DNA from 3 places in the Brumicola nitratireducens FR1064 genome. Region 1 is predicted to be linked to each of the others. Evidence: predicted binding sites of a transcription regulator. Region 1 holds the regulator's gene; each other region holds the start of a gene.
The links. Region 1 encodes LexA, which represses DNA repair genes until DNA is damaged. Its sites were predicted from a motif close to TACTGTATNNNNATACAGTA; they were not measured.

Region 1 (11,309 bases):
AGACGGCCTGTTCTCGATCGCCCGCCCTCTGGATAATACTTCACTGAGTACCCTTTATTAAAAAGAAGCTCTAAGTACTCTCTGAAAGTAGCCGTGTAAAGCTTATTGCCCGCAAAACTGCGGCGTAAGAAAAATGCGCCGCAGCGTCTAAATATCTTCCCTACGGGCCAAAAATTTAAATTGATACCGGCTGCTATGTGCGGAGTGACTAGTCCCTCGTGATGAATTACATAGGTGAGCAACAAATAGTCCATGTGTGAACGATGACAGGGAACGTAAATAATTTCATGGCCATTTTGGGCAAGTTCACGCACCCGATATGCATGGCCGACATGGATGCCGTTATAGATCTTATTCCAAATGCGCCCCAATATGCGTTCGCCTATGCGTATTAGGCCTACTCTATAGTCCGCTGCAATTTCATCAATGTACTCAATTGCTAATTTTTTGGCCTCTTGCGAACTGATGTTTTTCTGGCGCATATCTTCAAGCATAGCTTGCTTAACTGACTCGGAGCCTAATAAGGAATTGTATAAGGTTGAGCGCTCAAGGAGTGTTGGGCCGCTTAGTGCTTGGCGCTTACGCTGAAAGTGAGTCCTTGCTACACGAACTAATTTATGGGATATCTGTTGGTTTGAACCATGTAGCTGTCCCATTTGTTTGGTTGATACCGCTTTACTGTAACTGACCACGTTGTCTCGTCCTAAAAACAACACAATAAATAGCTTCCTCAACCAACTTGGTGAGGCTCTGTCTGCCAATAATTGTGCAAATCCAGTGGACTTTTTACTGGCTGCTCTGCCCCAGGAAATAAACACAGGAACCACTTGAAGATCGAGTTCAGGATTCTCCCGATGCAGATGGAACATATTGGTGAAAACATCTTCAATCGTGGTCTTCTTTACTTTTCTAGACAGGAGACTTTGAGGACGACTTAGAAAGTAACAGCGCTTATGCTCGCTATTTAAGAACTCGATGGGAGACGTTGGGTCAGGCAAACCTAAACCTGCAGTTGATTTTTGCAGAGCAAGTAAATCAGTAATCGACTCGGTTTGCAGGAGGTACATGATTGGCTTCTTTTTATCTATGCCTAATTCAGCTTCGATATTCGCTGGGACACTGTTTACTGAGATAAGCCAACGGATTGGCGAAGTCACTATTTTACGAACAAACGCGCGCACGCTACTCATGTAGTCTTCCTGATATGAACCAATACCACGCAATAATAACATGAGAATTCAACAATGCTGCAATTCCTTTTATTACGGGTTGATCGTCATAAGTATCTGTTGTTCATAGGATAGTTTTTAAACAATTGTTAATTTTTGGGACTAGGTTTATTTTGCAAACACCTCGGTTTGATTAAGTTTTTTCAGAAATAGGATCACTCTTCAAAGCTGCATACAAAGTAACTTTTAAGCCAATCCTTGATCAGACAATGGCGAGTGAGTTGTATCCAACGATAGATCAACTGTAGTAAGCCTATATTAAGTCTAAGATTACAATCTATCGGCTCAGTAATTCAATGCTCATCATCGATTACTGTCAGACTGCGTTGGCCGAGTAACAAGTCAACTAATGCTTGTGTGCTGCGGGTGACGAAAACGCCACCCACTAGATACTTCAGAAATCAACATTGAGTTATCGCGATTTTTGAGCGCGCCTTCTCCATGCTAAACAGATTAAAAGCAACATGTACGGTGAAAGGCTACCGCCACCGCCACCGCCGTTAGATCCTTGTTGCGTAGCTGTCGGAGTAGAGCGTGAAGGATCGAGAGGGAACGCATCACTGTTATCTGGAACACCATCATTGTCGTCATCGCTATCAGCATTATTACCGATCCCATCACCGTCAGTATCCACTTGCTCGGTACTATCGAGAGGGAATGCGTCATTCACATCAGCAGTGCCGTCGTTATCGTCATCACTGTCAGCATTATTGCCGATACCATCACTATCTGTGTCTAATGACTCAGTTGGATCAAGAGGAAATGCATCGTTATTATCAGCTACGCCATCATTATCATCATCAGTGTCGCTGTTATTGCCAATGCCGTCATTGTCGGTATCGACAGACTCCGCAGCATCCAGAGGAAAGGCATCATCCCCATCAGCGACACCGTCGTTGTCATCGTCATTATCAGCATTATTACCTAAACCATCCGCATCAGTGTCTAACCACTCAGCAGGGTTAAGCGGAAATGCGTCACTGTTATCAATAAACCCATCGTTATCGTTATCATCATCTTGTTCATTGGCAATGCCATCACCATCAACGTCATTGCCGCCGCCAGCTTCGCTGCCTAAGGTCGTAAAGTGATCCAATGTTTGTACTGTGCCCGATTGAGTTGTAATACGCAGCGACGCAATGTGCTCACCAAATAGCATGGGTAAATCGAACAAGATAATGGATTCGCCATACCATATGTCGGCGACTGCTAACGGATACCAGCTTGGGTCATCGCCAAGACGTATTTCAGCAGCAACATCTTCAATGATTTCTGAATTAACCTCGATGGCTAGTAAACTTTGCAATTGGTTTATCGCTGATTTAGCTAACAGGGTATTATCAATCATGATACCGAGATCACGAATAGTCTCGATTTTTTGATAGCCTGATGTTTCAACCTCAAAAGTCAGGGTAGACCGATGTGTTTGATTGTTGAGTACCGTCGGAAAGGTTAGTTTCCCCACCGGTGCTGTGCAAGATTCGGGCAAAGGATATTCATTGGTACGTAAGTACCTTTCAATAGCAACTGATTGCCCATCACACAGCCATTCCAGTTCTAAGTCAAGTCCATCACCATAGGTGTTACCAACCGCGTCACGCAGCATCGGAAAATCAAAATTCCAAGCCCAACTCCAATCCCATAGATTTTTTAACACACTATTTTCAATCGAAAGTGGATGATGCCAGTATGTTCCTTGACCGTCTAAATATAACGATTCAGTTGCTTCCCTTTGCAGCGTGCGTCGATTTAATCCATCACGCTCAAACAACCCTTGTTGATTGATTGTAAAAAGCTCAGCGCTTGCAACTAATTTGCCTTCATAAGGATCTTCAGTGGTTTTTTGGCGGAAACTTAGTTCAATTTTGCCTTGTCGTGCATCCTCGTCTGGAATATACAATTTAGCATATACAACATCATCAATTGTATCCGTGAAACCGCCACTATTTGGGCCTTGTAACGTGATTTTCAGTTGATCTACTTTTGTTTTAAGGGGTTCGGAGGCGAAATGCTCGTAGTTTGCTCGCTGCTGCATGTTTAAGTTAATGAAAACGCTTTCCGTTAGACCCCCTTGATATTGCTTAAATGGGTTGTAGATTGCAGCGCCACCACCTTCAAGCGACCGGGTTACGAGAGTGCCGACTTGCAATGTTGTGTCGCTCGGTATCGTATTGAACGCATAGTATTTGTTGGTATTTCCACCCGCAGTGTTGCTTGAAAAAAGCCTATCATCGAACGCAAGTTCGAAGGCGCTGGTGGGATTTTCATAGTCGTCTTGAGCGAGCTCCGTGCCATTATCATCCAGCACTTGGCCAACACCGAAAACGAACTGAAGCTGACTAATATCAGCGCGGTAGGTATCGTTGCCGTTGACTGTGAATCTTTCTAAGGCTTGTCCTATAAGCATTGCTGATTCAACTGGGTTGGGCATCCCAATATCGCTGAATCTTATCCAACCATAATCGATTAACAGTGTCTTTTCTCCGGTCGGAATTTTGACGATAGCCGTTTCACCTGCGCGCACGCTGACTCGGCGGTAAAAACTGTTTTCACCGTAAATATTAAATTGAGTATCGCTGTTTGCATTGTGTTCAAACTGAATTTCAAAGGCTTTTTGAAAAGTTACGGGTACGCGTAATCGTGATTCGCCAGATTCAAATAAAAGACTGTCAACAAACGTAAGGTTGTCGAGCGTTGAAGCGTCGAGGCTACCAACTTCGTCAATGATTAGCGAGACCTGAACGGAAACCTTAGCTCTCGCGGCGATGCTGATCGTTTCAGGAACCTCAATCAGTACGCCATTTGGGAATGTTTGCTCACTGTCTACAGCAAGAACAACGGGTTGATTAGACAAATTATGCAGGGTGAGACTTAAATCCGATTGGTACGAGCCTGTTTGTTGCGTAATATTTCCAAAATCAACGATACCCTCTGCTGACGCTAACGATACATCCAATGCGTCAATGATATCCAATCGACCAGCGCCTTGAGCATGCGGCAAAAATCCAATATCTCTTGCAGATGCCATCAATCGTTGTTTAACCTCTGCCGCAGTTAGTTCAGGGAATTGTTGCAGCAGAATAGCTGCTGCTCCGGCAACGTGCGGCGCTGCCATACTGGTACCACTTAAAGAAATTATGTTTTCTCCAGGCGAGGCAGAAAAAATATCATCGCCGGGTGCTGATAGCTCTGGTTTAAGTGGTGCATCTGCTTGGCTATCACCCTTTGAGCTGAAACTTGAGAGCTGATCTGATTTGGTTGAGGAGGCTACTGTAATAGCAGTTCGTGCTGATGATGGAGATAGATTAGCAATGTCATTGAAATTACCATTGTTACCAGCTGACACAACGACCACGATGCCGGCTTGCGTAGCGCGATCAACAGCTTGACTTAATGGGCCTTCGGCATTGCCATTACCACCTAAACTCATATTGATGACATCAACGCGATCTTCTGTATCCGCATTTTGATCGGGGTCGATGGCTCTTTCGATACCAGCAAGAATGTTCGAGGTATATCCAAAACCTTCATCACCGAGGACTTTGTAAGCGTGTAATTTTGCATCAGGAGCAACCCCACGAAGGCTTTCGCTGTTGCCTGCAACAATACCTGCTACGTGAGTACCATGACCATCGATATCCATTGGGTCGTCATCGTCATAGTGGAAGTCGTATCCAGCTATGACTTTACACCCTTCGCCAAAGCAGCCACCCAATGCTGAGTGGGTATAATCAATACCGGTGTCTAACACCGCTACAACTATTCCATTACCAGTAAGGGTTGCTCCAGCATTATCAAGCCGCAACCAAGCGTCATTTGCTCGCACTAGAGAAACACTTTCACTTAGTTGACGTGACATCACTTGGTCGGCTACCACTCTTTTGACATTAGGAAGCGAACGGATCTTATCAACCTCGTTGGGTGATGCTTCCACAACGATGGCGTTTATCGTGTGAGTAAATTGGTAAGTAGGGAGAATTTTTTGGTTAATCGTACCAATATAGCTAAGAAGTGTTTGATGTTCTTGCTGCAACGCACTTTGATAGTTGCGAAGTTCAGCAGAGAGTCTTGTGTTCAGCCTGTTTACTGACGGATTTTCTGCTGCTAGAAGTTGCTGTTGCTCGATTAAGCCTGGTGATGTTAACTCTACGATGTAGCGCTGTGGTCCAGCCGGATAGTACTTTACAGTCGACAACCCATCAGATCGTGTCGTTGTCACCGTTAGTGTATCGTCTGAAACTGACGGAAGTGTTTTTTCGGAAATTGTACTATCTGCGTTTGCGAACGAAGAAAAACAAAATTGCAGCAATGCGGTCAGTATTAAGCCGCGACGGAGTGGGCGTGAAAATACAATCATAAAACATCCTTGTTATTACTACTTTGATTTAGATCTTTGAGTTTATCTCAGTTCACTTCGAGCACCAATATGCAATTTCATATTGTGTTATAAATACTCAAACTCATCACCGAGTCATTGCTCGTTAGGCAAGTCAAGCGCGGAGAAGTCATAATGGGTCACTTTTACCTTTTGGAACATGCCAGCGACATATGCATCATAGCGGCGAAGACTTAAAATTTTTCAATAACCGCTTTATGTATCCATCCTGCTGCTGTTTTACTCTCCAGAATAAGTCGATGAAGCCATGCAGATTTGGTGACGGTACATTCTGAAAAAAGCATTGACTGACGCAAATCCAGTGCCACCTGCAAGGAGAATAATTCGCCGTTCCCATATCCTCAAATTGCTCAAAGTAAGCGAACTTATCAAGATTATATTATGAGCTAAAACCTTTAATTAGCCTGTGTTATCTGAGTGCGCCTCGGATGCTAATCTTATAAATCATCAATCACGCGCCAGCTAATATACAAGAAATGATTTTTCTCCGATTTAGGAGCGTCTTAAAAGTTAACTTGTATTCTACTTTGACGAATGCCTCCTATTCTGAGGTTTAATCAAACAGGATTTTTTGCAAAATAAACCGGATCCCACAATTTGATCGTTGCCATTTGCCTTTTCCTGTATATACTTACATCTAACTGTATAGAAAAACAGGCTGTTTATGCGTCCACTAACTCCCAGGCAACAAGAAGTACTCGACCTTATTAAAAGTACAATGATTGATACGGGCATGCCGCCCACTCGTGCTGAAATTGCGCGTCACTTAGGTTTCAAGTCGGCGAATGCCGCTGAGGAGCATTTGAAAGCCCTCGCAAAGAAAGGGGTGATCGATATCATTCCTGGCACATCGCGTGGTATTAAACTGAATTGCGCATTAGATGACGAGGCTGACGAAGGTTTACCACTGATCGGCCGAGTAGCTGCAGGTGAGCCGATTTTGGCAACAGAGCATGTAGAATGTCATTATAAAATCGATCCCGACCTATTCAAACCAAACGCTGATTTTTTGCTTAGAGTTCACGGCATGAGTATGAAGGATATCGGGATTATGGACGGTGATATTTTGGCGGTGCATCGCACGACTGATGTTCATAACGGCCAAGTTGTCGTCGCTCGAGTTGATGAAGACGTTACGGTGAAGCGTTTTGAAAAACGAGGTAGCCAAGTTTTACTACATGCAGAAAACGACGCGTTCGCGCCTATTAAAGTCGATTTAGCCTCACAGCCTTTTAACATTGAAGGTATTGCCGTTGGCGTCATTCGTAATTCAGATTGGATGTAGCGTCAGATAGAGTTATTTGTAGCTTATTAAAAACTTAAAATAGCCGCTTCATGAGCGGCTTTTTTATGTCGTATTTCCCCTCAAACAGCAGTTTCAAAGTGCAAACCTCAATTTCATTTAATGTTGAAGTTCTGAAGTGTTATATCGACTACCGCTGTCTAATCCCGTCAAAAATGCACTGTTTCAATGTGACTAATGTAGCCGCCAACGTATATGAGCTTCTAAAAGATCATAAAAAGCGCAGTACAAATTTTAATCATTACCAAGATATTCAATCTATTTTCAAGAAAACACTAGACTATGCAGGTACTTTGTTTAATCATTAGGCATTGATTTACATCAAAATAACAAATTAAACAGAATCTTCACATCAGAGCGTAAAAATTCACAACCTGAAGAAGAAGATTGGAAAGGAGTATCAGAGTGAATCGAGTAACTTCATTGCTTATTGGCGCGTTACTAGCGTTTAGTAATTCAGCAATAGCCTCAACGGCTGCAGAACGGTCTGACCTAAACCTACGTCAAGGTGTAAGCGATATCAGCTTAGAAGTGTATGACTTACACATGCTGATGTTTTGGATATGTGTTGTTATCGGTGCCGTCGTATTTGGTGTGATGTTTTATTCGATGGTAATGCACCGTAAATCTACCGGAGCTAAGCCAGCTAATTTTCATGAAAACGTGAAAGTAGAAGTACTGTGGACGGTTATTCCTTTTGTCATTCTTATTGCGATGGCGTGGCCAGCGGCCACAACTCTCATCGCTATGGAAGATACTAGTGAGGCTGACGTTACTATAATAGTGACGGGCTCGCAGTGGAAATGGCACTACAAATACAAAGACAATCCAGATGTCGAATTCTTTTCCTTACTTGCCACTCAAAGAGAGCAAATAAACAACAAATTCACCAAGGGCGAAAACTATCTGTTAGAAGTAGATAGACCTCTCGTCATTCCAACGGGTAAGAAAGTTCGTTTCTTGATAACTTCTGATGACGTTATCCATTCTTGGTGGGTTCCAGATTTCGCGATCAAAAAAGACGCCAACCCTGGTTTCATCAATGAAGCATGGACCAATGTTAATGAGCCTGGTATCTACCGCGGCCAATGCGCAGAATTATGCGGACAAGACCACGGCTTTATGCCTGTCGTTGTTATTGCTAAAGACCCCGCTGAATATGAAGCATGGCTGAAGGCAGAAGAATCAACCGCGATGAGAGCGAAAGAAGAGGAGCAGCGTCTGCTTTCCATGAACATGAGTATGGAAGAGTTAATGACGCAAGGTAAGAAAATATATGACACTGCCTGTATCGCTTGCCATCAAGCTAACGGTGGTGGCTTGCCACCTATGTTCCCAGCGTTGAAAGGCAGTAAAGTTGCCTTAGAAAAACAAAATATTCCGTTACATATTAGTATGATCATCAACGGTAAAAATAACATGCCGGCGTTTGGTAAGCAGTTATCTATGTCTGAAATAGCCGCAGTCGTTACTTATGAGCGAAATGCTTGGGGTAATAACACGGGCGACATGGTGCAAGCTAAAGATGTTAACGCAATAATTAACGGTAAATAGAAGGTCATCAACATGAATACAGAAACCGTAAACGAAGCACATGATTCGCATGATGGCCACGATGCCCATCACGAACATCACATACCCAAAGGCATTTTAAGATGGTTGTTCACCACGAACCATAAAGATATCGGCACGCTTTATCTTTGGTTCGCGTTCATCATGTTCTTAATAGGCGGCGCAATGGCAATGGTCATTCGCGCGGAGCTGTTTCAACCAGGTCTGCAAATCGTAGAACCACATTTCTTTAACCAAATGACCACAGTACACGGTCTTATTATGGTATTTGGTGCTGTTATGCCCGCCTTTACTGGTTTGGCAAACTGGCTCGTTCCAATGATGATTGGCGCGCCTGATATGGCACTACCGCGAATGAATAACTGGAGTTTTTGGATCCTACCATTTGCCTTCCTTATTTTGCTTTCGTCTCTATTTATGGATGGCGGCGGTCCTGCATTTGGTTGGACGTTCTACGCCCCTCTATCAACACAGTACAGTGGCGACAGCACCGCTTTGTTCGTGTTTTCCGTCCACATCATGGGTATTTCATCTATCATGGGCGCAATTAACGTGGTTGTGACCATATTAAATATGCGTGCACCAGGTATGACCTATATGAAAATGCCTTTGTTTGTATGGACTTGGTTGATTACGGCCTTCCTGCTTATAGCGGTTATGCCTGTGCTAGCAGGCGCGGTAACGATGGTTCTGACTGATAAGTTTTTCGGCACCAGTTTCTTTGATGCCGCAGGTGGTGGTGACCCCGTTATGTTCCAGCATATATTTTGGTTCTTCGGGCACCCTGAAGTTTACATAATGATTTTGCCTGCTTTCGGCATTATCTCGGCTATTGTTCCTACCTTCTCGCGTAAAAAGCTATTTGGCTATGCGTCTATGGTTTATGCAACGGCATCTATTGCTTTGTTGTCGTTCATTGTTTGGGCGCACCACATGTTTACAACCGGCATGCCGGTGGCCGCTGAGATGTTCTTTATGTTTGCGACCATGTTAATTTCCGTACCGACAGGTGTGAAAGTGTTTAACTGGGTAGCCACAATGTGGCGCGGTTCTTTAACCTTTGAAGTGCCGATGATGTTCGCTATCGCCTTTATCGTGTTATTTACTATTGGTGGTTTATCAGGCCTGATGCTGGCAATCACACCAGTGGATTTCCAATACCATGATACTTACTTCGTGGTTGCTCACTTCCACTATGTACTCGTTACTGGTGCCGTGTTCTCCATTATGGCCGCTGTTTATTACTGGTTGCCAAAATGGACCGGTAAAATGTTTGATATCACATTAGCTAAATGGCATTTCTGGTGTTCATTGATTTCAGTAAACGTTCTATTTTTCCCTATGCATTTTGTTGGACTAGCTGGCATGCCTCGTCGTATTCCTGACTACGCACTTCAGTTTGCAGACTTTAACAAATGGATAAGCATCGGCGGTTTTGCCTTCGGTCTGTCTCAATTGATTTTCTTGGTGCTTATTATCAAAGCGTGCAGAAAAATAGGTGAACCAGTGTCTGACCAAGTTTGGGAAGGTGCTGAAGGCTTGGAGTGGGAAATTCCATCACCAGCGCCGTATCACACTTTTGAAACACCACCGGTTATAAGATAAAAAGAGGATAGTGTAGGTATGTCTGAACTACCTGGTTCTAAGGACAAAACTGAAAAAGCTGACGCTTCGCTAGAGAGTGGGCGAGCGTCGGAAACTCAAATACCAAAAACCCGCGCGGAGACTGCTGCGGAAAATGCAAAAACCGTGAGAACACTGGTATTTGTAGTCATTGGTATGTTGGGATTCAGCTTTGCCCTAGTGCCTTTATATGATGTTTTTTGTGACCTTACGGGCATAAATGGCAAAACATCAAATGAGGCAGCTGTTTACGAATCAGTGATAATAGACGAATCTCGAACCATTAAAGTTGAGTTTATAACGCGCACGCACTCTGGAATGCCTTGGGAGTTTAGAGCCCAAACAGCAGAAGTTGCGGTGCATCCAGGCGAAATGAGTGAAGTCGCTTTTTATGTTCGAAATCCAACAGATCGGGACATCATTGCTCAAGCTATACCGTCGGTGTCTCCTGGCACGGCGGCATTGTTTGTGAATAAGACAGAATGCTTCTGTTTCAAGCATCAGCCGCTAAAAGCGGGTGAAGAAGCCTTAATGCCAATGAAGTTTTACGTTGACCCACAGCTTCCAAAAGATATCACCGTTTTTACATTGCAGTACACGCTTTATGACATATCTGCAAAAGTACAACCCGCTGTTGACGTTGCCATGAACAACAGCTAATGGAGAATAAAATGGCCCAAGAACAATACGAAAAATATTATGTCCCTGAACAAAGTATCTGGCCCATTGTTGGTGCGGTTGCTCTGTTTTTAATTGCTGTTGGTGCAGGTAACTTTGTGATCGAAAGCACTCGCGATAAAACTGGCTATGGCTTTTATATCCTAATGGCGGGCATTGCCCTCCTTCTCATTATGATTACAGGCTGGTTTAAAAATCAAATTGATGAATCTATGAGTGGACTTTACAGTGCTCAACTAGGCCGCTCTTACCGACAGGGGATGGCGTGGTTTATATTTTCTGAAGTGATGTTTTTTATGGCATTCTTTGGTGCGCTATTTTACGCAAGAACGATTAGTATTCCTTGGTTAGGTGGTGCTTCTAATAACGCTAGTACAAATGAAGTGTTGTGGAATGGTTTTCAAGCTACCTGGCCCCTATTGACTACACCTGCAGACGCTATTTCAACGGGTGAACCATCGACTCAAGCGATGCCTTGGACTGGCTTGCCGCTAATTAACACTGCATT
Region 2 (11,309 bases), 190 kb from region 1:
TTCGCCTTTATTTGCGCGTCGTCGTGCATTAGTGATGATCCGGCAACACTCACTATAAGCTGCTTTGTTAGGGCACAGCAGTACAATAGTATTGTCGTTGAAAATAAATTTACTGCCAACGATCATTTTAATTGGCAAGTGATGCTGAGATATTTCAGCATAGGCCCGCACAATACCCGCCATCGAACATTCATCGGTAATAGCGATTGCTTTGTACTGCAAAAAATAAGCTTGGCGCACCATTTCCTGAGGGTGTGACGCCCCATGTAAAAATGAAAAATTGGTTTGGCAAACTAGTTCAGCAAAGCCAACGTGCCGATTCGATTTAGATAAAGTAGCCATGTACAAACCAGTTTTCATCTAAAGTTCTAAATATCCACATTTGCTGGCCTTGGTGACTTTCGGCTAGAAAATAATCACGCTGAACTTCATGATTGTCCCACCAACCTGAAGCGATACGTTCAGGGCCATCAATAATGCTGACCTTTGCATTAAGTGGGATAGGGGCTCTGAGTAAAAAGCCGGGACGATCCAAAAAATGCGGTTTTGTAGCGCTATTGCGGGTTGTATGGATAGCTTTATGAGCCTCATTATCAACAGCTTTAGCTGACAACTGAGTACAACATTCAGGACGATAATCATCGTGATATTGCATCAGCTTCACTTGTTGTTCACCTAGTTTGGCTTTTAAACGTGATAGCAGTGTCATAGCGGCAACGTGCGTCGACTTTTCACTAAAAAAATCACTTTCACAACCGTCGGCTTGCTCTATTTTTTCGCATCGAATAGTAATTCCATAAACCCCTGAGCTTAACGCTAGATGCTCAAAGCGCAGCGCAATAATATCCAACCAATGTGCGCTTTTATAAATAGGCAAAGCACTATTGATCACTTGAGTAATGGGTTCATGTTCGCGTTGAAATAATGTGATATGAATACTTAGCGCTAGACCATTACGCACCAATAGATAAGCCTCTAATGCATCTAGACATTTTCGAATAACAGGCAATAGCCTAGCTGTAAGCTCAACATCATATAGCAGCTCAAGGTAGTGTTCGTAGCGCTGTGGCGGCTGATAGAAACGTAATTTTGCCGCCGATTCGCCACGCAGCTCTGACATAATTTGTAAACTAAATTTAGACACTCTACTGGCGAACGCTGACAGAGGTTGGTCGAATAGGTCGGCAATATTTTTAATGCCAATACGCTGTAGTTTTTCGATATCCTTTTTATCAATATCGGTAAGTAACAACGAGCACTGCTGCAACTGCTGCTGAATTTGTTTTTTGTCATCACCCATATAGCGTTGTTCATGCTTAGCAATGAGCTTGGCGACATTCACTGAATAAGCGCTAGCGTAATAAACATCGTAACCTTGTTTATTGATAACCTCCTGAATAACTTGCCAGTACTGCGTTAAATTTCCGTATAAGCGCAGCATATTTTGCGCGCGTAAAAACAAACCAGAGGGCTCATCAATAACAATGTCAGAGGTAACGAGGTAAAGTTGATTAGCGAGCTCCTGTAGCGCTTGTACTGCTATTGTTTCTTTATACTCACTCACCACTAAGTGGCTGCATATAATACTGGCGCTAGCTAACCCCATTCCTTTCTTTATACCTAGTTTTTGAGCTTGCGCATTTAATTGTAATACTTGGTTCAATTTTGGATGATAAACAATTTGAGCTGCTGTCTCTTGAGTTTTAGCTTGCTTATTGGCAGCGCTGAGCTGTTCGGCATGCGCTTGCTGAATATTGAGCTGTAAATTAGGCAGATATAAATATATCCACAATGAAGAGGTATCAAATTGCATCGTTGTTCTGTTTACTTAATTGTTAGCGTTAAAGGCAACGACATTGTGAGAAAGCTTCGGTTTTGAGCGATAGCGCATAGGTGAACCAAGTTTGGCTTTAAAAGGTACTTTGACGCTGAAAGCAGGTATCGGCCAACCTACTTTTTGCTTATTGACACAAATCGTTACTTTACTACTTTGGCGCTGGATGGACAGCGATAGGCTGACGGGTAGATTGTCAGCTTGTTGTTTTGCATCAGCGAAGAAAAAACTCAAGCAATCGCCTTTTAAAGCCGCCAGTTCTAATTTTTTAGCCTGTATTTGTTGAAGCGCGGGCTGCCAAATAAAAACGGCACTGCAAGCGCCACTTTTTGCACATTGTTCGGCGCTCCAAAGTGCTTGTTCAGGTGTCTCAGCTTGAATAAGTAGTACCTGCTCAAGTTGAATACCTTCTGCTATTAAAAATTCAGCATTGAGTAAGTGTGGTGGTGCAATAAAAGCATATAAACGATTTTCGTGCTGCCTGCTAACTATTGCAGGGATAACCAAACGCAGTTCACCACACCCCATTGTTGAAGTGATGTGTATGAGACCGGACTGTGGAAAGCCACCATTAAGGGCTTCATCAAGCTGTTTATAACCTGTAGCAACACGTTCCTTATGTTGGTCGAGATCCGCTGCAGTCCACACAAGTTGTTTTTTCTGTAAATCATGTAGAAGAGATTTCATAGTCAACCTAATCATAATTAGCTTATCTGTATATGCATACAGTATAAATATTTATGTTTGATGATCAACAAAATGTTTTGCTAGCAGCGCGTGATGCCCGAGTCTGAAATTTAACGATATGATTTTTATAGTGATTTAAAAAATGAAAAAAGGGCAAAAAAATAAAGGGGGCAGTGTTAATTAATTTGCTTGGAAAATTAATTAACACTGCCCCCTTTATTTTTTTGCCCTTTGGTTTCTTGCTTCTTTTCTCTTCTCTTAGAAAGGAAGTGGCATAGGCTTACCATTCAGCATTGCTTGGCCGTCTTGCATAGTGAAGGTCATTTCATATTCGCCATCAGCATTCACTGTGATCATGCCTTGTTGTGCAAACATACCAATCATACCTTCGACTTGCTCGGCAGCGATGGCTTTAATTTCTTCATTCGTCATGCCAGCAGCGTTTGGATCTGCTTGAATTTGGCTAATCACAACCTGTTCGCCAACCCAAAGTGCCATTGCTTTATCCAGTGTTAACTTTGAATCCACAACGGTCTTTGAAGCCCAAAAAGCAGGATCTTCGAGTGGCTCTGGCAAACTGTTAACACCGGTGACTTTTGTCATTATTTTGCCTGAAAAGTTACCGTCCGCAACTTTACCCGACATTTCTGTAAGGTTAAATTCCGGCGAAGCCTGTAATTGAGGTAACAACTTAGTTTCAATTATGTCAGCCATTGCCTGTTCCATTTGTGCAGGATTAGCTGATGCCTCTTGATATGCTTTGAAAAAAGCCCTTTCTAAATTGTTGATTTCAGATTTAACGATCAAATCACGACCAGAAAACGTAGGTGCTTCAATAGATTCAACGGCATAGTTTATATCCATATCCATTAACTTACCGTCTTCACTTTTCTCTGTTTTTACATCAACAATCAGTTTGTCGAGGCTTGCTTTTGTATCTAGCATTGGCATATCAAGACTAATTGAAGTAATCCCAAATTGACTAGTGGAGTTGTAGAAATCACCTTTCATTGCTGCGGTCCAATCGCCTTCGATTGATGATTTGAGACTCATCGATTTCATTTCAAAAGTAACGCCATCAGCACTCACGGTGACTAAATCGGTAGCACCAGCATAAGTTGCACCGCTAGAAGATGCTGTACCTTTACCGTTCCAACCGCTAACAGTAATCGCTTCGTCGCCGCCATCCTGCGCAATGACCGTGAATTTTGGCATTGTATCTTCAAAGCTAAGACCACCAAATAAACTAACTTGACCTGCTACGCTATAAAACCGTTCATCATCAGCATAGCTTAGGTATTCACGCAATACAGACTCGTCAACTTCAGCTTTCCAAGCAGATAAACCTAGGCCTAAACCGTTAAGTGTAAGAAACGGCCCATGTTGCGCTGTTACATTGATATTTGCCGACAACTCTTCGAAATTTTGCATGTCAGAAGGGGCTAAATCTAAGTCAGCAAACATAGCGGGGTCTATTCCAACCTTAACAACGGCAGCACTTGAGAACCAGCTTGTTTCACGACTCTCAATAGTCGCTGTGTAGCCAGGAGCTGTATTTACGTTAGCAATGAAGTTGTCTAAGCCTTCATTGATGCCAGCGCCAGTAAACTTTGGAGCAACGAGCCCAACAACAGCAATTGCAGCTACTGAAATTATAATTTTTTTCATATTACATCCTTGTTAGGAATACTGAAGAGGGTGTAAAACAATGAACTGGGTTAAACAAAGTTCAACCTTACTTAGCTCAATACCTTAAATATCACCCATCGACATGATTAAATTTGGCGCATAGCTTACCTGACTAGCAGAGGCTTTGCGACCATTTTACCTACGATGAAAGTTGGTTTACCCCATCTTAGGTATGATTTTAGTTACCTTTAACGGGTGTGCTTTTTTGCTCGATAAAACGTTGAATATTTTGCTCAAGCACAAACAAAGGAACTGAGCCATGCGCTAATACTGCGTCATGAAATTCACGTACATCAAACTTGTCACCTAAACGCTCTTCCGCCTCTGCACGCAGTTGTTTAATTTTGATTTCGCCAATTTTGTATGACAGGGCTTGTGCCGGCCACGAAATATATCGGTCAATTTCTGTACGCACGTTGTGCTCGGAAAGCGCGGTGTTTTCTAGCATATAATTCAGGGCTTTATCGCGACTCCAGCCAAACATATGCATACCTGTGTCTACGACTAGGCGACAGGCGCGCCACATTTCATAGCTTAAGCGACCAAAATTATCATACGGATCAGTATAAATACCTACCTCTAACCCTAAGTATTCTGAATATAAACCCCAGCCTTCTCCAAAGGCTGAAATATAGGTTGAGCGCCTAACTTCCGGCAATTCGGTCATTTCTGCAGCTAAGGATATTTGTAAATGATGACCAGGAACTGCTTCATGCAGGGTTAAAGCGGGCAGCGCATATAGCGGACGTTTGTCGAGCGCATAGGTGTTTACCCAATAGTAACCTGGTTGGTCGTCACTGCTTGGTGATACGTATCGTCCAGTCGTGTACTTAGGCGCGATGCTTTCAGGCACAGGTGCTACACCATATGGCGTCCGTGGTAGTTTTTTAAATAGCTTGGGCAATTGCGCGTCCATTTTCTTAGCGATGTACGACGCCGTTATGAGTAAATCTTCAGGTGTTTGTGCATAAAAGCGCGGGTCAGTGCGTAAAAACTCAATGAACTGATTAATATTGCCGTCAAACTCTAATTCATCAACAATGGTCTGCATTTCTGCACGGATCCGTGCCACCTCCGACAAACCAAGCTGATGGATTTCCTCAGCGGTCATATCGGTAGTGGTGTAATACTTAATTCGGTTTTGATAAAAAGCTTCACCCGCTGGCCACGTTTTTACCGAAATATCCTGCTTAGCCATTGGAATATAGTCATTTGTTAGAAAGTCGTAAAATTGCTGATAGCTCTCACTAACTTTAGCAATTGCGGCCTCTGCAGCCTGCATGTTTTGAGCTGTTTTTAACTCCTCAGGCATCTTTTCAAAAGCCTGATAAAACGGACTTTCGTCAGGTGTTTGCGCAATAAAGGCGAGCACCGACTCTTCATATCCTCTAAGTACAACTTTGGGTTGAACCTGGCCTACTTGCATACCTTCTTGCATGTAAGCTATTTGTTGCGAAAAATGATCGGGCATTTCGCTTAGCAGCATCATGTAATCTTTAAGTTGTTCCGCATTTTTAATACTGGTATTGCTAGCTTGACGGCCTAAGCCACTATGAAAACCATATTCTGATGTAATTGGTACTCGATACTCTTTAAATTTGTGCATATCGACGTAATTTTGAATACGATATTTTTGCATGAGCAAGGTGATATTTTCAGAATCAGTTAACTGTGCGGTATCTACTTCCTCTAAGGCTGTTAAGAAAGTTTGGTACTGCATGGCTTCGCTATTTAGCGCTGCTATACTGATGTCACTAAGTGCTCTTTTGGGTTTTTGTCCTCTCGACTTTGCCATACCGGGTGAGGTTGATAATTCGTATTGCCAAATATCGTCCAGCAGCTTGATTAATTGAGCCGAAGCTTGGTTTTGTAGCATTTCAGTTTTAGTTGATGCTTGCTCTACTGTTGGCGGCGTTGTTGAACCACAAGCGCCAACAGCCAATGCTACAGATACCGCCAATGCAATCGAATAAAATCGCTTTTTCATAAAACACTCTTGTTTTTTAGTTATTTTTAAGCCTAAAAGACTCTCTCAAATTGATGCTTTAGTGCACAACCCGTGTCGTTAATCCATACTCAGCAAGTACCTATGTCACTGCTCGATGACGATACTTTCACCAATAGACAGTGAAATGAAACTGCCCTCGCTCATCCCTTTCGCTAATTTTTCTTGGGCTAATACCTTGACGGGTTCACCTGGTTCTTCTGCCGTTAAAGGAAAAGTTCCCCAGTGCATTCCAATCGACTTCATAGCATTAACGTCTTCATGAATCTTTACTGCTTCATTAGGATTTATGTGGTACTTCTGCATAAACCATCTTGGTGCATAGCCACCAATCGGAATTAGCGCTAAGTCTACTTTGCCTAAAGTATCACCAATTTGCTTAAACTGAATATCGTTGTAGCCAGTGTCGCCTGCAAACCAAACAGTAAAGTCACCAAAGTTAATTGACCAACTTGCCCATAATGTTTGTAACCTGTCAGATAGCCCCCGCGCTGACCAATGCTGGCTGGGAAGAGCCTGAATTTCAGCCGTCGAAAATGCGTTTTTAACAAGCGCTTTACTCCACCAATCCATCTCTGTTACTTCGTTTGGGTTAACGCCTTCATTGCTTAAGTGCGCTTTTAAGCCTAAAGGAACATAGAATCGAATAGGTGATTCTTGCGAGGCGGAACGCGCGGCTAGCTGCTCAATCGTCTCGTTATCTAAGTGGTCGTAGTGATTGTGACTAATAACCACAATATCTATGTCTGGAAGTTCAGCATAATCCATCGCATGTTTTACATAGCGTTTTGGGCCAGCGAATGACAGCGGTGAAGCACGGTCACTGAATATAGGATCGGTCAATAAAGTGAGTTTATTATGTTGCACTAAAAACATAGAGTGACCTAACCAAGTGACTAAAGGCTGATCACTTTCAGGCGGCATATTACTTTTTGCGTGGAGTCTCTCTACATCGACAGCTTGAATTGGAACTTGGTCTGCTAAAGATGCATGATCCGCCCATTTTTCGTCACTTAAAAATCGCATCTCTAAGAAGTCGAAAAAATTTTTATCGTTATCTTCAACATACAAATTTTTAAAGCCATCGCTAGTGTAATGTCCTTTTTTCGGGCTTTCTTTACTTTTAACACTATTGTTCATTGTATCTGTATTGGCACTCTGACAACCAGATAATGCAACAATTACTAGAAATAACACTGGGTAAATCATTGCGTAACACCCAATCTGTTTCATATTTCTACACTCGACATTAGTTCGCGCATAGCGATAATCACATCGTCTTCACCGCCTTGAAGAATGCTTGATATTGCAAATCCTTGTGTGAAACAAGTGAGCTGCAGTGCGACTGATTCAACGTTAATTTTAGATCGAATTTGCTGATGTTTTTGTGCTCTTTCTAAACAGCCAATGAAACACAGCTGCAGTGCATCATAATAATGGCGTGCAATAGACTGTACTTCTGGATCATTTCTACCGAGCTCGCTAATACAGTTTACTAGCAGGCACCCCTGCTGAGATATAAGTTCGTGATATGCGTTGAAATAATCATAAATAGCTTGAGTGCCAGAGTCTGTCCGAGCAATTAAACTGTCCTGACAAGCCGACAGTTGGTGCTCAATATAGTGCTTAAGTACTGCATGTAAAAAGCTTTGTTTGCTTTTGAACTCTATATAAAACGCACGCCTATTAAACTGTGTTCGCGCAATTATTTCTTCCATCGACGCTTTTGCATACCCTTGCTCTGTGAAAATATCAACGGCATACGTCAGTATTTCGGGTAAATCATATTGAGCTTGCTTCGGCATATTGGGCCTCTGTTGAGCATCGTTTGCTGTGTTTTGTTTTTATCTACACTATTCAAAAGGGCGTTAATTAGGTAATTAAAAACACAAGAACATCCATTCTTTAGTTTTACTCTTACTCTTAGTTTTTATAACAGTCTTTGCAGAAAAAACCAAATTTGTTGATGCTTTTATAGTCACAAGGGACAGCTGTGAGTCTGTTTACAGCATGGAAATGTTACACAATATTTCAAAACCTCCCTTGAACAGCAAATTTGTTTTAACTTGTGATATAACAACGCGGCAACATGGCGTTATTGATGTGTGGATACTCAATATTTACATTCACTAAAGTTAGGTCTCACTAAAAACCTGCATAAAATATCAGCCAATAATTACTACTAACTACTGAGAACCTAAGGTTGTTCTCCCAATGGAAGATTATATGAAGCGCCCTATAAACATGTTAATCAAAACTACATTCGCCGCAGCGGCTAGCGTATTAGTTTTAGGTTGTTCAGCTAACTATCAATCCAAAACTGATGCTGCTAATGCCTCATTTACGGCAGCGCCGAACGTGGAGAATATTAAATCTCATATGCATTTTTTAGCTGATGATTTACTAGAAGGACGTGAAACTGGCTCGCAAGGTCATGAAATTGCGTCTTTGTATATTGCCGGTGAATTTGCTAAGTATGGCTTAATGCCAGCGGGCGACGAAGTTGATGGCAAAACCAGCTATGTGCAGCGCATCAATTTTCGCAAAGGTTTACTCGTTCAAGAGTCTCCTACTTTTTCTGTTGTAGGCCCTAAAGAAAGTTTTGAGTTGTCCTATCCAGATGACTTTTTAAGCAGCCCTGATTTAGTCTCAACACAATCTGATGTAACGGCTCCATTAGTTTTTGTCGGTTACGGTATCGTGGCGCCAAACTTAAATCATGACGACTACGCAGGACTCGACGTTGAAGGTAAAATTGTAGTGGTTTTATCAGGTAAGCCAAAGTCATTCCCTTCAGAGGAAGGTGCGCACGTTGCATCTGGCTCGGAAAAGTCAAAGTATGCAGCGCAGCGTGGAGCAATAGGTTATATAACGCTAACAACGCCTAGCAATGAAAAAGCGAGACCTTATAAAAACTCACTAAATTACATTTACTCACCGCGTATGCGTTGGGTGCAGGATGACGGCGTACCAGCCAATGTAGAACCTGAATTAAAAGCGGGTGCTTATTTGAGTTTACCTGCAGCTGAGAAATTATTTGCACAAGGCCCAACACCTATCGCTGATATTTTTGCGCAATTGGAAAATGATGAATCACCAAAAGGCTTTGATCTACCCATAACGGTTAATCTGAAAAGAGAAACCACGCACGAAGATCTTTCAAGCCCAAATGTCATTGGCATTTTAGAAGGCAGCGACCCTATATTGAAAAATGAATACGTGGTTTTCTCTGCGCATTCTGATCACATTGGTATTGCTAAAACTGTTAAAAAAGACAAGATTAACAATGGTGCAATGGATAATGCGAGTGGTACATCTGTGCTTATGGAAACGGCGCGCATGTTTGCGAATCTGCCTGTAGCTCCAAAGCGCTCTATTATCTTCATCGCAGTCACTGGTGAAGAAAAAGGACTATTGGGCGCTGACTATTATGCACGCAATCCAACTGTGCCGGTGGGCAGCATGGTCGCAAATGTAAACTTAGACATGCCCATCCTTACTTATGAGTTTGCTGACGTTATTGCGTTTGGCGCTAATCACAGTTCAATGAAAGCTTCTGTTGAAGCGGCCGTAAAAAATGTCGGTCTTACTTTAAGTGATGATCCTTGGCCAGAGCAAAACTTGTTCACACGTTCTGACCACTACAGCTTCGTTAAACAGGGAATCCCTGCTGTTTTCTTGGTACCGGGTTTACAATCAAAGGATCCTAATATTGATGGTAGTAAAGTCTTTGGTGAGTTTTTATCGACCAACTACCATAAGCCAGGTGACGATATGAGCCAGCCTTTCAAATGGGAAGCAGCTAACACCTTCACCGAAGTTAACTTTCAAATTGGTTTAGCGCTAGCTAATCAAGCAAAAAAGCCAAGTTGGAATGAAGGTGACTTTTTTGGCGAAACGTTCGCTAAATAATAAGTTGATGAGGTAAAGACCTCACTGCGATTCGTGAATTCCTTGCCAGTGGCTGCACTAGATTGTTGCGCACTGGCAAGTGCAGTTCAGGTATCGGCTTACGCGGTAAGGTTTTTTGGATGAACTAATGTAGTATTTTATGCAGCACTTATATCTGATAGACTCATTTCAATCTTAATATCAACGGCTTGAATATGAAAACCGTTCATTTCGACCTTTTACATCTATATTATCTGCCGCAGTTCTTACCTGTTGCTCAAGTATTGTCTAGCAGAGGCACAAAGGTGCGGTTTGTTATATACGATGGAAATGACGTAGTTGAAATCACTAAAAAGGCCCTCGATGCTGAAGGTTTTGATTATGTTGTTGTCAGCGACGAGAAACAGGCCCTCGAATATTATGTCGGACGCAACCCAAACTGGATTATTTTCGGGAAGTCGCCGTCCAGTAACTATACAGTCTTAAAAGAAACACCCGTAAAAATCGCTTTTATGCAACACGGTATCGGCCCGAAGTCTTGCTACTATTCCTCTAGCGAATTCCCGTTTGATGTTAGGTTCGTTGAAGGCGATACACGTAAGCAAAGACTGCAGGAAATGTTTCCTGATTCAAACTTTGTTGATGTCGGTTATGCTAAATTGGATCCACTATTTAACAATGAGAAAGAGCAAATATCCTTACTATCTTTAGGATTGGATCCAAGTAAAAAAACCTTGCTATACGCTCCCACTTTTTATCCTTCAAGCATTGAGTGTTTTAGTAAAAACTGGCCTCAAGAATTGAGTAATTATAACCTCATTATTAAACCTCACTTTTTCAGTCTAACAAAGTTAAAATATGCTAAACAACGGGCTATTTTGGAGGCTTGGTCAGCTTACGAGAACGTTTATCTTTGTTCTCTCGACTGTTACTCATTATTACCTTTTATGAAAATATCAGATGTTCTTTTGTCCGAGGCTTCATCGACAATATTTGAATTCGCCGCAATAGATAAACCGGTCGTTTGGTGTGATTTCTACCATATAAGATGGAGCTACCGAGGGCTTTTTAAATTCAGGTTTGCAAAGCGTATTGACAAGGATATCAGTTTATTCGAGCAGCTTTGCGATCGAGCGAAGTCACCTAGTGAAGTGTTATCGAAAGTAAATTATTGCTTGGCTAACAAAGATGAAAAGTCAGCAT
Region 3 (11,309 bases), 1.8 Mb from region 1:
GCAAGCAAATGGCTGTTTCTATCAAGCGCCCCAGACTGGGCAAAGCCTTTGTGTTGATGACCTACTCTGCCTAAGTCAGTAAATCGTGCACTCAACCCCGTAGCCAGTATTTTCATGAGTTCGCCCAACCAAGATACTCACTCTCAGTAATAGGATAAAACTCAACATAGTCACCCGTTTTCAGCAGTGCTTCAATATCTCCGTGTTCAGAACTAACCTTATCTGACGCCTTGAATAAAAGATCGAGCGGCGTATAGCCAATTATATGCCATCCACCCGGCGATTCATCTGGATAAATCGCGGTTTGGCGATCGGCTATAGCAACGGCACCTTTGCGTACCTTTAGGCGAGGCTTGCTCAATCTCGGTTGAGATAGCGCTTCGGGCAACTCCCCTAAATAAGCAAAACCAGGCATAAATCCAGTCGCATAAACACGGTATGTATTTTCAGAGTGCGAAGTAATAACTTGTTCTTCGCTCATCTTTTTTTCTTGAGCGATTTTAGACAAATCTGTTTCGGCTGCAGAAAGCTCATAACAAACGGGAATTCTGTGAATACGTTTACTGGGCGATATTGGCACTTCGACATTATGGTTTTTGGCACTGTTTTGTTCAGAGTCAATTCGTTTGAAGGCGCTCGGCTTTTCTGCCACGAAGTCAGTGATTTGAGTACTTAAATCACTGACTAACTGTCGCAAAAATGCATTTACGCCAAGATGGTCTATATCGTAAAGCGAAAACTCGATCATTAAGGATGTGTAAGAAGGAATATATTCGCGAAGCCAATCAGGCTTGTTCGCTAATAATGTGCGTGTCAGTATTTCAATAATCGTATTTGCTGTTTCTAAGCCTATTGTTGTGTCGTCCACGTACAATATGACACTACAGTCCGAGGCCGTTCTAAATTCGATTATATCGTTATCATTTTCAATCATCATAATGCTGTCGTCAGCCATGTTGGTTGTGCTTTATTGCAATAACTCTCTTATTTTTTTAACGGTATGCATTGCCTCTGGCGTATCACCATGAACGCAAATGGTATCAGCAAAAATGGGCAAAATAGCCCCACTCTCAGTGATGACCTCATTTCTTTGAATAAGACGCCGTGCTTGCTCAACTGCGTCATTAGCATTCAACACGGCTCGAGGATGACTGCGAGGCGTTAACAGTCCAGAATCTAAATACAGACGATCAGAAAAAGCTTCAAATATTAAGGTAATATCACGCTCTCTAGCTTCAATTCGCAGAGTCTCATTTTCAGTACTAGCCTGAACAACTAAGGGCAAGTTGCAGTAAAAACCAGAAACAGCAGAAAACACAACGTTTCTTACCGCTTTATCTGCCATCATATCGTTATAAAGTGCACCGTGAGGTTTAACATAGCTCACTTCTTTACCTTGGCATTTTGCAAGTCCATCCAAGGTCGCCATTTGGGCTTGAATAATGAGCATCAATTCATTAGGCGGAACCCGCATACTTCTGCGCCCAAAACCCTGTAGATCTGGATAAGAGGGATGAGCACCAATGAGAACATTATGTTCTGCCGCTAGCTCAATGGTTTTGTGCATCACCGTAGGGTCGCCCGCATGACCACCGCAGGCAACATTTGCCATATCAATATAGGGCATTATGTCGCTGTCGGCATCGAACTGCCAATGCCCGTAACTTTCACCTAAATCCGCATTTAATTTCATAGTTCCCAAATTAAGATTGATGTTGAAAAATTCAATCCTGTTATACTAAAGCTATAACGTTAAAAAATCATGTAAAAGAGAGTCTTAAATGCCAATAATTGGTCAAGTGAATGATTTAATCGTCACCGACGAACTCCCCTTTGGTTACTCATTATCCACTAAAGGATCACATAATGATCCTGATGAGTCAGTCTTCCTTCCTGTAAGCGATGCAAAAGGTCAGTTCAGTGAAGGACAAACCCTACAAGCATTCGTATACTATTCGCAAGACGGCAGCATGCATGCCACACAAAAAGATATGCCAATTAAAGTGAATGATTTCGCATTATTGACCTGCACTGGTGCAACTGATTTCGGTGCATTTTTTGATTGGGGATTAGAACGCGATTTGTTAGTGCCAAAATCGATGCAGCATAAGCCAATGGATATCGGCTTATGCTATGTGGTCTATCTTTTAGACGATCCCAACAATAGAAAAATGATTGGAAGCACCAAACTCTATCGATTTTTAGAAGAAACCACGGATGATTTAAACGTGGGTGACACAGTATCCGTCATTGTATTTGACGAAACCTCGTTAGGCTTTAAATGTGTTATCAACAAACAATATCAAGGACTACTGTTTAAGAGCGATTTATTTAAAAGACTGTCTGTTGGCGACCAACTTACCGCTTTTATAAAAAATATAAGGGAAGATGGTAAAATTGATTTGTCTCTACAAAAGGAAGGCAAGGAAGCGAGAACAGACTTAGCAAGCGAAATTATGGACGACCTAGTGGCACATGGAGGCATGTCCACACTGACAGATAAGAGTTCAGCAGAGGAAATTTTTGCGCGCTTTCATGTTAGCAAGGGCGCTTATAAACGCGCTATCGGTACGCTCTATAAAAATAAAAAGATAGTATTGAGCAAAACACATATCAGCATAGTCGAAAGTAAATAAATTAACACCCCAGATAAAAGAATGATTAGGTAGGAAAAATGAAAGCAACAGTCGTATGGGAACCATCTGAAGATGGCTTAGGTTTTGAAGGTGAAATGGACAATGGCAGAAAGCTGAAGTTAGACGGCAATGGTAAAAATCTGTCGCCAATGGAAGCCGTACTAATTTCCGTGGGGGCTTGTTCCTCTGTTGACGTCGTTGAAATTATGCGCAAGTCTCGTCAAGACATGCATGGCTGCTACTGTGAGTTAGATGCTGAGCGAGCTGAATCTGCGCCTCGCAAATTTACTAAGATACATGCCCATTTCGTTGTTCAAGGGAACAATATAAATGAAAAACACCTCGCGCGAGCCGTGCAGCTAAGCACTGAAAAGTACTGCTCTGTCATGCTGATGTTAACCGGTAATGTTAACGTCACCACCAGTTTTGAGGTTCAGGAGAAATAGTCGTTCTAACTGTTTGTCTTTTTCTTATAGCACGAATGACATAAGCTCTATATTTATTACGAAAACTAGGTAGTTAATATGAATTTTATGACAAAATCTATTTTAACTGCATGCATTCTGTGTGTGACGTTCGTTGCAGGTTACTTAGTTGGAAGCAATGCACAGCCTACAACCTCCGTGTTAAATTCAAGCGAAACGGAGCGCAACCAGCACACAACCGACAGCTCGCTTACTACAACGACTAGTGCTTTTAATACAAAGAAAAGTAATGCTGAACAGCGAGCTTCAGCACCTGCTCCAACTGACAAGTCAGAGGGCAGCATTGTTAGCGAAGAACCTTTACTTGTCGACAATGGCGATATCATTGCATTGTTTAACGACTTTCTAACTTACTCTACTTCAAACTCAGACTACAAAGAATACGGTAAAAAAATAGATGATATTCGTAATATTTTAATTTCATCTAGTGCCGATCTTGCCTTACTTTTGGAATACTTTGAGCAGGTTCCAATTGATTCTCAAGCAAGTTACATGCTGGTGTCAATTATAATGGGCTTGCCGCAAGAATTAAGTAAGCCAGCAATGCAGCGTGTTATGGAAAACGCACTCCTTAAAGAAGGCCCTGAAAACGCCACCAACTTTTTAGAGTTAGTAGCAAGAACTGGAGTAAAATCGCCATCCATTACTTCCTCACTAAAAGATATCGCGATTTTTAGTGAGAAAGATGAAGAAACGCTAAGGGCCTTGGATATGCTGATGCCGTATGAGTTGAGCAATGTAGAAAATCAACAGGTTCGCGAGCGTCTTCTAGCCGCTATCAATAATAGTACAAACCCCGATAATCCGTATTACTTCAGTCAACTGTTGCGTTTCAGCAATACCGCCCAGCGAGAGCAGTTAGCGCTCGATGCATTTCATGACGAATCAAACACCGAAATGCAGTCAATTATTATGGACTCGATACAGGCTGGCACATTGGATAGGTCTGCAGCGTTGCGGGAAATATTGTTTAGTATTGCTAAGCAAGACCAAAATGAATTGCAGCACCAAGCGATATATACCCTACTATATCGCTTTGATTTATCTCAAAATGAATACAACGATATCACTCAAGGCAAAAATCTGAATATCGAAAATATTATTTTTTAAACCGACTCGACTATGAATAAACATAGTTATTCTTCGGCTAACGTGTCCTCTTCGTCGTAAGTATCAACATCAAAATCTTCATCATCATTGCCATCTGCACTACTGTCTACTAAACCAATATCTATCGATTTTGTTGGTGAAACCCCTAATTTTTTAAACTGCTCTGCTTGCCTCACTAAGTTCCCACGGCCCGTGGATAATTTACCCATCGCCGCCTCATAGGCTTTTGCTGTGGCATCAACATTGCGACCGATTTTTTCCATATCGGTAATAAAGCCGTGAAATTTGTCATACATCTTTCGTGCTTGCTCAGCTATTTTATTTGCATTTTGGTTTTGATATTCATACTGCCAAATATTATTAATTGTGCGCAATGCAACCAATAAATTCGTTGGGCTAACCAGCATAATCTGGTTATCGAGCGCTCTTTTTATCAAGTCTGGCGCATGTTCAATAGCTGAGATAAACGCTGATTCTATTGGAATAAACATGAGAACATAATCGAGCGTTCTCACGCCGGTAAGGTCTTGATAATCTTTCTTACTCAGGCCTTTTATGTGACCACTTATTGAATTAACGTGTTCTTTAATGGCTCGCTGGCGACCTTCGTCAGTTTTCGCGTTAACGTATCTTTCGTGGGCAATTAATGACACTTTCGAATCAATAACAATATCTTTATCGTTAGGCAAATGAACCACCACATCGGGCTGATAGCGCTTACCGTGAACATTTTTTAACGATTTCTGAGTTTCGTATTCATGGCCATTACGTAATCCTGACTCAGACAAAATTCGCTCTAATACAAGCTCTCCCCAATTTCCTTGTTGTTTGTTATCGCCTTTCAATGCATTGGTCAGCGCGGCGGCTTCCTCTGTGATCTGTTTATTCAATTCTTTCAAACTTAAAATTTCAGTTTTGAGGGATGCCCTTTCCTGACCTTCTTTAACGTATTGATCTGAAACTTGGCGCTTAAATGATTCGATCTGCTCTTTAAGTGGAGCGATCAGCTGCGTTATTCCGGTTTCACTCGTTTTCGTAAACTTTTCTGATTTTTGTTCGAATATTTTATTTGCTAAATTCTCGAATTGAATAGAAAGCTGTCTTTCTGCGTTCTCTAGTAAATTCAATTTTTCTGCAAAACTCTTTCTTTCCTGCTCAAAACCAACTTGCTGCGACTGGTAGCTTGCCTGCAAATTTGCGTATTTGTGATTTATTTCATCTAACTTCTTTGAAAAAACCTCATTTTCACTCTGCTTGCGTAGCAGCTCATCTGCTTTTTGACTCAACACTCCAATTTCACGCTGATTTTCGGATATTATGCTTCGACCTGTATCTAACTGCTGTTTATATACAAGCTCATTCTTTTGCAAGGTATCCTGAAGTTCGTCAATTTTAGCGTCATATTGACCAAAAGATTGGTCATTTAATGCTATTTGTTGCTTTAGATCTTGGATCTCCGATTCATAAATCGATTTTTGCTTGTTTAGATCACCAATGTACGTTTCAGATTGCTGCACTAATTCAGACTGATGCTGTGCCTTTATGGAGTCAAGTTCACGCCTTGAATATGACCGCATAAGCAACCAAACCAACAGCATAGCAATAAAAGCTGCTGCACCTGTAGCTATAGCAACTTCGATATTCATAAACGGCTGTAACATGGGGTGCATTGTTTACTTTATCCTTGTAAAGTTTCGACCTGTATATCGTGTAAAAAACGAACGTGTGCAGCGACCTCGGCACATTGGTGTGAATATTATCAAAAGCCTCGCCCAATAACTAAATGATAACAATGAATAAATTCATTATGTCACATGCAATAAGGCCCCGTTAGTTTCGGGGCCCTACTTTTACTAGCGCATTTTTGCGCGGGTATCTAAATGGTCAATTTGTATAGACCCTATTTAACTCTTAAAGCCGCATCTAAGTCAGCAATTTTTGCTTTCCAAATAGCAGGCCCAGTTTCGTGAGCGTTAGCACCGGAACTATCCACTGCAACTGTTACGGGCATGTCAACAACATCAAATTCATAAATGGCTTCCATTCCCAAATCTTCAAATGCAACAACGCGTGACTTTTTAATTGCTTTAGAAACTAGATAAGCCGCGCCCCCGACAGCCATTAAATATACCGCTTTGTGTTTCGCTATACTTTTGACTGTTGCTGGACCACGTTCTGCTTTTCCAATCATGCCAATTAGGCCGGTTTGCTCCAACATCATGTCAGTAAATTTATCCATACGTGTGGCTGTTGTCGGCCCCGCTGGACCAACAACTTCACTGCCGACTGCATCAACAGGGCCTACGTAATAAATAAATCGATTAGTTAAATCAACGCCTTCAGGCAAACCTTCACCATTGTCGAGCATTGTTTGAATTCGCTTGTGGGCAGCATCACGACCGGTAAGCATCTTACCGCTCAGTAATACCGTCTCGCCAACTTTCCAGTCTTGAATGTCAGCTTTTGTAATGTCATTAAGATTGACTCTACGAGTGTCTTTACTGACTTCCCAAGTTACTTCTGGCCAGTCTTCTAACTTCGGTGCCTGTAGTTCTGAAGGACCTGATCCATCAAGATAGAAATGTGCATGGCGAGTTGCTGCACAATTTGGGATCATCGCAACAGGCTTTGAAGCTGCATGCGTTGGCATTGACATAACTTTAACGTCAACGACAGTTGTTAGACCACCTAGACCTTGAGCGCCAATACCCAAGTCGTTCACTTTTTTGAATATATCTAAACGTAGTTTCTCTTCCGTAGTAACCGCGCCGCGCTCCATTAATTCTTGAATATCGACTGGGTCCATCAAACTTTCTTTGGCTAAAACAGCCGCTTTTTCAGCCGTGCCACCGATACCTATCCCTAACATACCCGGCGGACACCATCCGGCGCCCATTGTGGGAAGCGTCTTCACAACCCAGTCTGCGATGTCATCGCTAGGATTGAGCATAACCATTTTTGATTTATTCTCTGAACCACCGCCTTTGGCCGCAATCATCACTTCTATTTTATTGCCTTTCACAGTGTCAATATGAACAACAGCAGGCGTATTATCTTTTGTATTGATGCGTTTGCCGGCAGGGTCTGAAACGATTGACGCTCTCAAGGGGTTGTCAGGATTTAAATACGCACGACGCGTTCCCTCGTCGACCATTTCCTGAACAGTCATGTCTGTCTTATCCCAGCTAATATCCATACCGAGTTTGACAAAACAAGTCACAATTCCAGTGTCTTGGCATAAAGGACGTTTGCCCTCTGCAGACATTCTTGAGTTGATTAGTATCTGTGCCATAGCGTCTTTCGCCGCCTGACTTTCCTCACGATTGTAGGCCGCTTCGACGGCCTTGACGTAATCTAATGGGTGATAATATGAAATAAATTGCAACGCATCTTCAATACTGTCTATAAAGTCTTGTTGACGAATGACGGTCATGATGTCCCCTGTTTTTTCAAAGATTGATATGGTTTTGATAGTTTGCCGAGTATACTACCTAACTCATGATTATTTCGCCAAAAAAACCTGATTATTTACGAGGTTAATATTGTCATTACCCATTTTTATTGAAGAGTGTTTAGAACTCGAAGGAATTTCTGCAGTTCAAGTATTCTCCAATTTCCAGCATTTGCCTTGGGCGATGTTGCTCGATACTTGCAATAATCAATTAAGCGATGGTCGTTACGACATTATCGTGCATTCACCCGTTGCAAAGCTAGTGGTAAAGAATAAGCAATTGGTAGTAACAGCCGCTGAGGAGTGGTCTACGCTAATTGAAACAGAGCTAAGCGCAAATAACGGCAGCCCATTTGAACGTTTAGAAGAAGTTCATAATAAGTTCAAATCCATGGTTAATGTTACAGATGCCAGCCCTCTCCCCTTTTTATGTGGCGCTTTGGGATACTTTAATTATGATTTAAATATTCAGTTAGATGGTATCCAAGACACTGTTCCAGATGAATATTCATCTCCCGATTTGGCAGTTGGCATTTATGATCAGAGCCTCATTTTTGACAATAAAACGAACAAGGTTTTTTGTTGTTATATTGATAACGAACGCGCTGAACTCCTAAAGAATCTAACAACTGATAAAACTAAAACGAAAGCTACGACTGATTTCCAACAGTTGAGTCATTGGCAAGCAAATCAAACCGAGTCTGAATACCATAAAAAACTGCAGCGAATTGATGACTACTTGCATTCTGGTGACTGCTATCAAATAAACTTTGCACAGCGCTTCGATGCCAGCTATCAAGGTTCTGAATGGCAAGCTTATCGTCTGCTCAGAGACGTTAACAAAGCGCCTTTTTCGTCATTTATTCGTTTAGAAGAAAACTGTATTTTAAGTGTCTCTCCCGAACGCTTCCTGCAAGTAAAATCGGGAGTAGTAGAAACCAAGCCAATTAAAGGTACACGAAAGCGTGCTCTTAATGATGAAGATGATAAGAAGTTAAGTGAAGAATTGCTGAATTCCGAGAAAGATAGAGCAGAAAACCTCATGATTGTTGATTTACTTAGAAATGACTTGAGCAAACATTGTGAGCCGCATTCTGTGGTTGTTCCGGCGCTATTTAAATTAGAAAGTTATCCTGCTGTTCATCATATGGTTAGCACGATTTTGGGCAAGTTAAAGGCATCCTCGTCTCCCATTCAATTACTCAAAGGCGCCTTTCCTGGGGGCTCTATCACTGGTGCGCCTAAGCATCGCGCAATGCAAATCATCCAAGAGCTTGAACCGAATAAACGCAGTATTTACTGCGGTAGCATAGGCTATATTGGTGTGCGTGACGATATGGATACCAGTATTTGTATTCGCACTGTATTAGCAGAAAATAATCGTTTATATTGTTGGGCAGGAGGCGGTATCGTATTAGACTCAGAAATCGCCAGCGAATATCAGGAAAGTTTGGATAAAGTAGCAAAGATACTGCCTGTACTTGAAGAAACTATGCAGATCGACACTGCTCTAGCTAAAGGCTCTTTTGCTGAAGGCTCTCTTGTACAAAATCCGTCGGCCAGTGCGTTAAAAGAAAGACATCAACGAGAAGTCACTACACCAACTAAATGAACAGAAAACAATGAATGAAAAACATTTTTTATCTAAGTTTCATCTTCCCTGGTCTGCAGGTCCATCGCACGATTTTCCGTTTCCAGTAAAAACCAGACCTGCAGCGGTCCTCATCTGTTTGCAGCCTCCATTTGATGATTTACACGTACTATTTACGCAGCGAGCAAGCCATTTAAACCATCACGCTGGGCAAATAAGTTTCCCCGGCGGAAAGTATGAAGTTTCAGACGAATCCTTAGTGCATACGGCATTGCGTGAAGCTGAAGAAGAAATTGGCTTAAAATCAGACAAAGTTAGGATCCTTGGTACACTTCCAGAGTATAAAACAATTAGTGGCTTCGCCGTTTTGCCCGTTATTGGTATCTTAGATGAATCGGTTGACCTTGATGTTGACTTAACGATAGATAAAAACGAGGTTAGCCGTATATTTCAAGTCCCTTTGTCTCACTTAATGAACCGACAAAATTACTTTGTTCACCACGTAGAACGTCGACAACAAAGCTTTCCCGTGTACTTTATACAATATCAGAACGATGTCATTTGGGGGGCAACAGCAGGCATGACAGCCCTGCTTTGCAAGCATCTTGACTTTTACTCTTAGTAAAACTGTAAACCTTCGATATCGTTTTGCCACCCTTTTAGTTTTTGATACCGTACATATCACTCAACGCAGTTTATAAAAGCTCGACGACAGTCCATAACATCGCATTAACAAATCTAATGCAAGCGATTAGCAAATCTCATTTGTTTATTATCAAAACTATGCAAGACTTAACATGGATAAAATTAATAGTTAAGCGATGTAAAATGATCAGTGTTTTTGACATGTTCAAGGTGGGCATTGGCCCATCAAGCTCCCATACCGTGGGGCCAATGAGAGCGGCAGCAGCATTTTGTGATGTATTAAAAAAAGCAGAAGTGTTTGAGCAAATAACGGCTGTAAAAACAGAATTGTACGGTTCGCTAGGGCAGACTGGCAAAGGTCATGGCACCGGGAAAGCAGTAATACTGGGCTTACTAGGCTACTTACCAGAAAACGTACCGGTCAAAAAAGTTGACGCCATGCTAACGCTTGTTGAAACTGAACAAGCTTTGATGCTGAATCAAGAACATCAAATTCTATTCCCGAAAGATGGCGCTATTGTATTCCATCGCAGAAAAACACTGCCCTTACATTCTAACGGCATGACATTATTCGCCTATGCTGGAACTGAATGTATATTGAAGCAAACTTATTATTCGATAGGCGGTGGCTTTATCGTTGAAGAGTCTGAATTTCAGGCACAAAAAGACGAAAAATTTGCTGAACAACAGGTCGATGCTCCCTTTCCATTTTCAACCGCGACTGAATTGATGCAAATTTGTCATGAAAATGGTTTTTCTATCAGCACATTAATGCTTAGAAATGAAATTTCAATCCTACCAGAAGAGATACTCAGAGAGCGATTAGTTTACATTTGGGAAGTAATGAAAGAGTGCGTTCAAAACGGTATCAATACAGAGGGGATTCTGCCCGGCGGATTGAAAGTGCATCGCCGTGCTTATGGCCTTTATCGAAAGCTTAAAAATGAAAGCAATAACGATCCAATGCAAGCAATGGACTGGGTAAATCTATTCGCACTTGCAGTTAATGAAGAAAATGCTGCAGGCGGAAGAGTCGTGACCGCACCAACTAATGGTGCAGCAGGGATCATTCCCGCCGTATTATGTTATTTTGACAAATTCGTAAGACCTGTCGATGACGATACAGCTTGTCGTTATTTATTAACGGCTGCTGCCATTGGTATTTTGTATAAGAAAAACGCATCAATTTCTGGCGCAGAGGTGGGTTGTCAGGGCGAGGTTGGCGTTGCTTGTTCAATGGCTGCTGCCGCATTGACCGAGATATTGGGTGGTTCAGTCATCGCAGTTGAAAATGCCGCTGAGATTGGAATGGAGCATAATTTAGGATTAACCTGCGATCCCGTTGGCGGCCTAGTTCAAGTGCCTTGCATTGAAAGAAACGCAATGGGCGC

Region 2: a site for LexA is predicted at 2,546-2,565, ahead of imuA (translesion DNA synthesis-associated protein ImuA). Genes of this name have one in related genera too.
Region 3: a site for LexA is predicted at 5,906-5,925, ahead of GNIT_RS09275 (DNA recombination protein RmuC). Genes of this name have one in related genera too.

The regions. Positions count from the first base shown of each region.
Region 1 covers NC_016041.1:3,988,873-4,000,181, reverse strand. The annotation lists gene plsB (glycerol-3-phosphate 1-O-acyltransferase PlsB) at 1-1,190, opposite strand, end outside; gene GNIT_RS16910 (S8 family serine peptidase) at 1,642-5,586, opposite strand; gene lexA (transcriptional repressor LexA) at 6,290-6,910, shown strand; gene coxB (cytochrome c oxidase subunit II) at 7,358-8,482, shown strand; gene ctaD (cytochrome c oxidase subunit I) at 8,495-10,105, shown strand; gene GNIT_RS16885 (cytochrome c oxidase assembly protein) at 10,124-10,783, shown strand; gene GNIT_RS16880 (cytochrome c oxidase subunit 3) at 10,795-11,309, shown strand, end outside.
Region 2 covers NC_016041.1:46,157-57,465, forward strand. The annotation lists gene GNIT_RS00185 (error-prone DNA polymerase) at 1-360, opposite strand, end outside; gene GNIT_RS00190 (Y-family DNA polymerase) at 326-1,813, opposite strand; gene imuA (translesion DNA synthesis-associated protein ImuA) at 1,829-2,521, opposite strand; gene GNIT_RS00200 (YdgA family protein) at 2,780-4,189, opposite strand; gene GNIT_RS00205 (DUF885 domain-containing protein) at 4,389-6,197, opposite strand; gene GNIT_RS00210 (MBL fold metallo-hydrolase) at 6,303-7,424, opposite strand; gene GNIT_RS00215 (TetR/AcrR family transcriptional regulator) at 7,445-8,020, opposite strand; gene GNIT_RS00220 (M28 family peptidase) at 8,460-10,127, shown strand; gene GNIT_RS00225 (CDP-glycerol glycerophosphotransferase family protein) at 10,322-11,309, shown strand, end outside.
Region 3 covers NC_016041.1:2,141,784-2,153,092, forward strand. The annotation lists gene GNIT_RS09245 (5-oxoprolinase subunit C family protein) at 1-116, opposite strand, end outside; gene GNIT_RS09250 (5-oxoprolinase subunit B family protein) at 113-955, opposite strand; gene GNIT_RS09255 (5-oxoprolinase subunit PxpA) at 968-1,693, opposite strand; gene GNIT_RS09260 (CvfB family protein) at 1,782-2,636, shown strand; gene GNIT_RS09265 (OsmC family protein) at 2,675-3,082, shown strand; gene GNIT_RS09270 (hypothetical protein) at 3,161-4,231, shown strand; gene GNIT_RS09275 (DNA recombination protein RmuC) at 4,258-5,901, opposite strand; gene GNIT_RS09280 (fumarate hydratase) at 6,132-7,664, opposite strand; gene pabB (aminodeoxychorismate synthase component I) at 7,774-9,294, shown strand; gene GNIT_RS09290 (CoA pyrophosphatase) at 9,305-9,895, shown strand; gene GNIT_RS09295 (L-serine ammonia-lyase) at 10,102-11,309, shown strand, end outside.